2 regions of the Viridibacillus sp. NPDC093762 genome follow, and region 1 is predicted to be linked to the other one. Evidence: riboswitches for the same ligand, from Rfam matches in the RefSeq annotation. Region 1 holds a riboswitch; the other holds the start of a gene.
What was found. A riboswitch is a leader RNA that binds a small molecule or an ion and turns the genes downstream of it on or off. The one in region 1 is predicted to bind S-adenosylmethionine.

Region 1 (4,223 bases):
CTCAAAAGCTTGCAAAATGTAGAAGCAAGTACAGATTTTAATTCTAGCGAAGTAAGGCCTGAAAAAATTGGGTCAATCGTAAATAAGGTAGTTGAGGATCATCCGGAAATTTTTTATTATAATGGAGCAACTACATTCTCAACTGGAACAATCAAATTTAAATATGATGGCAGTAAACAAAGTATTCTTAAAAAGAAGAACAAAATTGATGCTGAAGTAAAGCGTATTATAAATGCAAAAATAAAAAAAAATATGAGTGATATAGAAAAGATAAGGGCTATTCATGATTATCTAGTTTTATCGGTAAAATATGATTACAAAAACCAAGGAAAAGATAAGGTTTCCCGAGATTCTTATGAAGTTTATGGTGCTTTAGTGAATAAAGTTGCCGTTTGTGATGGGTATTCAAAGTCAATGCAACTACTTTTAAATAAAGTAGGAGTGGAAACGATAGTTGTTACGGGAAGTAGTAAAGGCGTGAGCCACTCTTGGAACATGGTGAAGATTAATGGTGAGTACTATCATATCGATACGACTTGGGATGATCCAATTCCAAACAAAACTGGAGTTGTTAACTATCATTATTTTTTACTATGTGATGCACAATTGAAAAAAGATCATAGCTGGAAAGAAAAAGAGTTTCCAAACGCAAATAGTGAAAAATACGGATATTTCCACAATATGGGGAACGTGATTGAAAAAAGTGGAACATATTATTTTTCAAATAATAAAAATGATCAATTATTTAAGATGGATAAAAAAAGTAATAAGCAATTAAAAGTTGTCAACGACAAAGTACCTTTCTTAGCCGTATATGGCCAATGGATTTACTATAGTAATTATTCCGATAGTGGTTATTTATATAAAGTGAAGCTAAATGGTCAAAATAAAACTAAAATAAAATCTACCCATGTCGTAGACTTGTATGTAAAAAGTAAAGTGCTTTATTATAAAGAAAATAAATCAGGGAAAATTCACCAATTAGCTCTTACTGCTAAATGAAAATATTCACTGTAAACTACTGTTAAAAACCCTAACTTCTATAGAAGTTAGGGTTTTTAGTACCTATAATAAAATATTTGGATAAGCTGTTAATTTATAACAATATAAATAATATCAGTTTATGCCAAAATTGACAGTTGCCACAAAATCACCACATTATTTAAGTCTTATGCCTTGTCTAATGGAAATCAATTCTTCTATGATGGTAGTTAGGAAGTCGAGTGGTGACAGGAGGAACTGTGGCGATGTTGAATGAGGCTATTGATTTTATAAAATTGTATTATTCAGAAATAGAGCGATCTGAAGAGGAATTAGTAAGACGCTTAGCTGAAGTAGAGCATGATATCCAAGAGAATGGATTTTATGAACATACAATAGATGAACTGAAATTTGGGGCACAAGTAGGTTGGCGTAATAGCAATAAATGTATTGGACGTTTGTTTTGGCAAACGTTGCAAGTGCTTGATAAGCGGGAACTAACAAGTGAGCAAGATATTTTTCAAGGACTTCTAGAGCATATTGCTTTCGCTACAAACGGTGGTCGTATCCGCCCGACCATTACAATTTTCTCTCAACGTAATGTACGTGTTTGGAATCATCAATTAGTCCGCTATGCTGGGTATGAAAAGCCAGATGGCATTGTGGGAGATCCAGATTCGGTGGAGTTTACGAAGAAATGTGAGCAACTTGGCTGGCAAGGACAAGGTGGTCGATTTGATATTTTGCCACTAGTTATTCAAGTTGGAGAAAGAGAACCGCAATTATTCGATATTCCAGCTGAGTATATATTAGAAGTCCCCATCCGACACCCTGAGTTTGAATGGTTTAAGGACCTTGGTTTGAAATGGTATGCTGTACCGATGATTTCGAATATGAAATTAGAAGTTGGTGGTATTACATATGCAGCAGCTCCTTTTAATGGTTGGTATATGGGTACGGAAATTGGTGCACGTAATTTAGCTGATGACTATCGATATAATATGTTACCGACAATCGCAGAAAAAATGGGTTTAAATACAGCTTCAAATTCTTCCTTATGGAAAGATCGTGCATTAGTTGAATTAAATGCGGCAGTTTTATACTCGTATAAAGAAGATGAAGTGAGCATTGTTGATCACCATACAGCAGCACAACAATTCAAACGCTTCGAATCCAATGAACAAATTGCAGGGCGTGAAGTAACGGGGAATTGGACATGGCTTATTCCACCATTATCACCGGCTACAACGCATATATTCCATAAACCATATGACAATGAACGTAAAACGCCAAATTATTTTTATCAGAAAGCGCCATATTGATTTAGAGAATTGCAGGAAATTTATTGCAATTTTCAATGGATTGGCGTAACATGATTTTAATTACTACTAATTCAATAGGTTTTCTTATCGAGAGAGATGGAGGGACTGGCCCTGTGATATCTCAGCAACCGCTATTAAAGCAAGGTGCTACTTCCAGCAAGTTGATTAAAAACTTGATAGATGAGGAGAGACTTACATACCAAGTCGATTTCTCTATTTCATTTAGAGAAATCGACTTTTTTATTATCATGAAATAAATTTGCAGAGCATATAATGAAAAGTTTCCTAAGAAAAAAATTTATCTCAAATTCAAAGTAAACCGATTTGAATTAAAAGTATAAATTGAAGGAGGAGTATTGAATGAGTGCGATAACGCAAAAACAACTTTTAACTACAATTTATGAAGAAATAGATCAAGGTTTTGGTGAAATTGTTGGGTGGAGGAGATATTTACATGAGCATCCCGAGTTATCTTTTGAAGAATATGAAACTGCAAAATTTATTGCAGAAAAACTTGAGAGCTTCGGTTTAGAGGTGAAAAAAGGGATAGGCGGAAATGGTTTAATTGGTATTTTGAAAGGAGATCAAGCTGGTCAAACAATCGCTTTGAGAGCCGATTTTGATGCATTACCTATTACAGATTTAAAAGAAGTTGCATATAAATCTCAAAAAGATGGTGTCATGCATGCATGTGGTCATGATGGACATACGACCGCATTACTTGCGACAGCGAAAACACTAAGCCATTACAGAGAGCATCTACACGGTAACATCATTTTTATCTTCCAACATGCGGAGGAAAAACCTCCTGGTGGTGCGAAATTTATGATTGCTGAAGATATATTAAAAGATGTCGATTATGTATTTGGTGCGCATTTAGACGCAGGTGCATCAGTTGGAAAGGTATCTGTTGGGGATGGTTTTAAAATGGCTGCAGTTGATAAATTCACGATTAAAATTCAAGGACTAGGTGGCCATGGTGCGAAACCACAACAATCCATTGACTCAATTGTTGTGGGTAGTGAAATCGTTGGAGCGTTGCAGAAAATTGTCAGTCGTCGCTTAAATCCATTTGATGCAGCGGTAGTGACAGTTGGTGTATTCCATGCAGGAAGTGCTTTCAATATTATTGCTGATTCGGCAATTATTGAAGGAACGGTTCGCACAATGACGGATGAAGTTCGCAATAAGGTAAAAGAAGAAATCTACTCAATCGTCAAAGGCATAACGAAATCAGCACATGCCACATATGAAATCGATTATTTACACGGCTATCCAGCTCTATACAATCATCCGGCTGAGACTGCTCTTGTGAAAGGTTTATTTGAAAGGGAATTTGGTGCTGAATCGGTGATTGAATTTGAACCGTCAATGGGTGGAGAGGATTTTGCATATTTTTTAAATGAAAAACCAGGTACTTATTTTAAAGCAGGTTCACGAAATGACGACGAACGCACTCATTTTGCACATCATCATCCGAAATTCGATTTTGATGAAAGAGCGTTATTAACAATAGAGAAAGCATTTGTGAAAATCGTTTCACATTATTTATTTAAATAAGGGGGACTTGAACATGACATTATCTTTTGATCACTTAGTACATTTTGTAGATGAACCAAAAGGAGTAATAAAATCATTACAAAACCAAGGAATCCACGTTGTTGATGGTGGCGTTCATGAAGGGCGCGGAACGTACAATGCACTTAGCTACTTTGATTTAAGTTATATAGAGTACCTTGGTACATACGACAGAGAGCTAGTAGCAGGAGCAAAACATTTACATCACAGCCTTATTGAAACAGTAGTAAATAATAAATTCAAAGAAGGTTTCGTAAGATTTGCAGCTCGCACAACGGATATTGAAGAGGTAGCAAGAAGTTTAAAAAAGCACGGTCTATCAGTAAATGGGCCAGTACCAAT
Region 2 (4,223 bases), on a different contig from region 1:
ATGGATGTCATGGCCTGGATGGGATTTCAAGCCAGGGAAATGAACTTCTTCTACTAACTCATGAGCATCTAAATAATGAGCAAGTTTGGATGCTGATGCTGTCGATTGTGTTAAACGCGCATTTAAAGTTTTAATCCCTTGAATTAATGAGAAGGAATCTTGTGCACCTAAAATGGCACCGAATGAGTTTTGCATGAAGTAGATTCTGTTACCAAGCTCTACGTCTTTTGTTACCGCAAGCCCTGCAATAATATCACTGTGTCCTCCTAAAAACTTAGTGGCACTGTGCAACACTACATCTACACCAAGGTCTAATGGACGTTGGTATAAAGGCGTCATAAACGTGTTATCTAAAAATGTTAGAGCTCCATTTGCCTTTGCAATAGCTACAACACCTTCAATATCAGTAATGCCTAGAAGGGGGTTAGCTGGAGTTTCTATATATAATACCTTTGTATTTGGACGTATAGCCGCTTCTACTGATGTTAAATCAGAGAAGTCAGCAAATGTGTGGTCAATGCCAAATTTTGTTAACACTTGTGTTACAAAACGGTATGTTCCACCATACACTTCAGATGTCACAACAATATGGTCGCCGGCTTCTAATATCATAAAGGCAGAAGCGATGGCTGCAATACCTGAAGAGAATGCAAATCCGCGTGTACCCCCTTCAAGTTCAGCAATTGTTTTCTCTAATGCATCACGAGTTGGATTACCAGAACGACTATAATCATATGGACCAAAGGAATCGAAATGCTCCTGATCGAATGTAGATGACAAATAGATTGGTACATTAACTGCACCTGTTTTTTGCTCGTAATCACCGCGGGTAGATGCGGTGATTAAACTTGTTTCAATATTTTCATTAATTGAACTCATACGATGACACCTCTTTTTCTAAGGTAGAAAAAACTTGTTGTAAATCCGCGATTAAATCTTCTGCTTCCTCAATACCGACAGAGAAACGAAGTAAGGAGTCATCAACACCGCGTGCAATTCGTTCCGCTTCAGGAATATCCGCATGTGTTTGTGTAGTTGGATATGTGATAAAGCTTTCAACACCACCCAGACTTTCGGCGAAGACAATTAATTTCAAGCTTTCTAAAAACTTACCAACCCATTCTCCTTTTTGTAAACGGAAGGATATCATGCCGCCTTTACCAGCAAACAGAACGTCTTTTACTAAAGGTTCTTGTTCTAAATAAGCCGCAATTTGCTTAGCATTTTCGGTATGTTGTTTCATGCGAAGATGTAATGTTTTCAATCCCCGTAGTAGTAGCCAAGAGTCGATTGGAGCCAGTGTTGCACCAGCAGCATTATGGTTTGTGAATAGTTTTTCGCTAAGTTCTTTGCCTTTACTTACGACAAGACCAGCTAGAACATCATTATGACCACCGATGTATTTAGTTGCACTATGTAGAACTATATCAGCTCCTAGCTCGATTGGGCGTTGATAGTAAGGTGTTAAGAAAGTATTATCAACGATTAATAATAAACTATGCTTTTTCACAAGCTTAGCATAAAGTTCAATTTCAAATTCCTGCATTAATGGATTGGTTGGGGTTTCAATGAAAATAGCTCGAGTATTTTCATTAATTAAATCTTCAACCTCTGATACAGAAGAAAATTTTGCATAATGAGATTTGATTGAATATTGTTCTTGGTATTGGCCGAGTAAACGGTATGTGCCACCGTAGATATCCTCAGGTAAAATAATTTCGTCACCCGATTTAAAAAGGGATAGAACTAACTGAACAGCTGCCATCCCGCTACTACAGGCGAAGCCAGCATCACCAGATTCTAATTTAGCAAAACCTTCTTCTAGGACGGTACGTGTCGGATTTTTTGTACGTGTATAGTCAAAACCAGTTGTTTGGCCAAGCCCATCATGAGTATAGGCAGTTGACAGGTAGATTGGTGTGTTTACAGCACCTGTTTTGGAATCGGTATGATTTCCTAGCTGAACTAATTGTGTAGCAATGTTTTTGTTTGTCATCATGTCATCATCCTTTATAAAAAAGTAAAAGGCCCTCAAAGGAAGAGGGCCTTCAAAATATGAAGTCAATTTCCTTATCTACAAGACTACGTCTACTGGAATTAGCACCTTGCCGCATTTAGGGTGGTTGCTGAGATATCGACGGGCCAAGTCCCTCCATCTCTCTTGATAAGTAAGTATATTCAATTGTTTGAAAGTTAATAATAATGAAATTTTAACATGTGAAGGTGATAATATCAACCTTATTTAGAAGCAATTATTATTTGAAAAGTTTATAAAATTCTATTTGTGGTACAGTTTTTATATGAATATGCTATTATTGCATAGTTGAATTGGAAGGTGACAAGATGAATTTAAATAACATTGCTGTCAATCAGCTATTGCTAGAATTTAAATTTGACGAAGCTCAAATGAAGCTAGAGCAAGCAGTAATGGAAAACAGAGACATACAATCACTCCATAACTTAGCATGTTTTTATATTAGAGATACAGAAGAATATTACAAAACTTTACCACTTTTAGCTGAAGCAATCGAAAAACAGCCGAAGCATTATTTTCCTTTTGCTTTACTTGGTGAAATTTATTTGAGAATGGAAAAATACATTTCAGCCATCAGGATTTTAGAATATGCTTTAAAGATGAAAGATACTGAAGTAGTCCATGCGAACTTAGCTGCCGCATTTTATAATATAAAAAATTATGAAAAGGCAGCAGAACATTATAAAAAGTCAGCAACTGATGGCGATTTTTTGAAATATGCGGAAATGGTTTCATACCTCCAGTTAGACGATTATGATTCGGTACTTAATGCCCTGAAAAAAGTTAATGCAAATGATGAAAATTATATGGGTGAAGTAAACGTAGCTGAAATTTATGCACAAATTAACTACTTTGATGAAGCGATTCCTCTATTTGAAATAGGATGGAGAGAAATTGTTAGGTCTTATGATTGGGTAGAACATTATGTTTATGCACTCATTCAATTAGGTAGAGTAGAAGAAGCCGCAGATATTTTAGACCAGATGAAAACAGAAACGACTGATGAATTGGTAGAAAGTAAAGCAAGGGCAATGAATGAAGAGTGGATAGAGGAGAATATTAAAGGATCCATTATGGACTTGCAACATACAAATGAAAAATATAATACACTAATTGCTCGAATTTTGAAGGGCTACCGCCCTAGAATATTATTCGAGCCATATTATGTTTCACAATGTTATCTTTACGGATGCAAAGTACATGGTAATAGAACCTATGATGAATATGTCAATATGTAATGGGCTGAGAGATAATGGAATATCACTCGGCCCATTTGTTTAAATACTGCCAATATCTGAAGTGATTTCATGATAAATACTATGAAAGGTTGTCTTGGTAAGGTGTAGGGAAGCGGGAAGAAAGGTATGGACTTTGTAATTTCTAATAAAGCGAAATCAATAGTAGGAATAAAAAAACTTGCAATCTCATTAGAGCTTGCAAGTCATTTTATGTGAACACTATACTTTGAATTCTCCAACTACTTTTCTTAACTCATCTGCCTGATGAGATAGTTCTATCGCTGACGCTGTAATTTCTTGCATTGAAGCAGAGCCTTCTTCTGCGGAAGCTGCAGAACGCTCGGTACTCATTGCTGTATTTTCAGCAATTTGATTTACTTCTATAAATGATACAGCCACTTCTTGGCTATAGCTTAAAGTTTGCTCAATTTGAACTACCATTTTGTTAATAATGGCTACAGTTTCGTTTGTCTGTTTGATAATTTTATCTAAGGAAGCATTTGTTTCATTTGTCACCTCAACACCACGGATGACGTTTTGTACACCATCATGGTTTTGAGTGACAATAGCTTGAACTTCGGATTGAATTGATGAAACGATTCCCGTAACTTCCCGAGCTGCTTTTTGAGATTGCTCAGCAAGCTTTCGAACCTCATTGGCAACGACAGCAAATCCTTTACCATGTTCACCAGCTCTGGCCGCCTCAATGGCTGCATTAAGGGCAAGTAAGTTTGTTTGTTCCGAGATATCAGTAATCGTACGAATAATGGAAGTAATTTCGGATGATTTTTTACCTAGTGCTTCAACGATTTCTGTTGTATTGGCCATAGTTTCTTCTATTAACATCATCACATTTGATGACTGTTCGACAGTTTTTCCGCCAAGCTCAGCAGCGACTTTCATCTGATCGGTTGCTGTTTTCACATGTTCCGCATCTGTACTTAAATAAC

Region 2: linked by a shared signal. The riboswitch ahead of ACQKM9_RS12895 (methionine biosynthesis PLP-dependent protein) and the one ahead of ACQKM9_RS07685 (M20 metallopeptidase family protein) in region 1 are both predicted to bind S-adenosylmethionine.

What each region holds. Positions count from the first base shown of each region.
Region 1 covers NZ_JBNNUK010000004.1:146,684-150,906, reverse strand. Annotated here, with positions in the region: gene ACQKM9_RS07695 (DUF5050 domain-containing protein) at 1-1,002, shown strand, start outside; gene ACQKM9_RS07690 (nitric oxide synthase oxygenase) at 1,248-2,303, shown strand; SAM riboswitch class I at 2,385-2,490, shown strand; gene ACQKM9_RS07685 (M20 metallopeptidase family protein) at 2,664-3,863, shown strand; gene ACQKM9_RS07680 (VOC family protein) at 3,877-4,223, shown strand, end outside.
Region 2 covers NZ_JBNNUK010000009.1:107,862-112,084, forward strand. Annotated here, with positions in the region: gene ACQKM9_RS12890 (aminotransferase class I/II-fold pyridoxal phosphate-dependent enzyme) at 1-870, opposite strand, end outside; gene ACQKM9_RS12895 (methionine biosynthesis PLP-dependent protein) at 866-1,996, opposite strand; SAM riboswitch class I at 2,068-2,171, opposite strand; gene ACQKM9_RS12900 (tetratricopeptide repeat protein) at 2,344-3,273, shown strand; gene ACQKM9_RS12905 (methyl-accepting chemotaxis protein) at 3,493-4,223, opposite strand, start outside.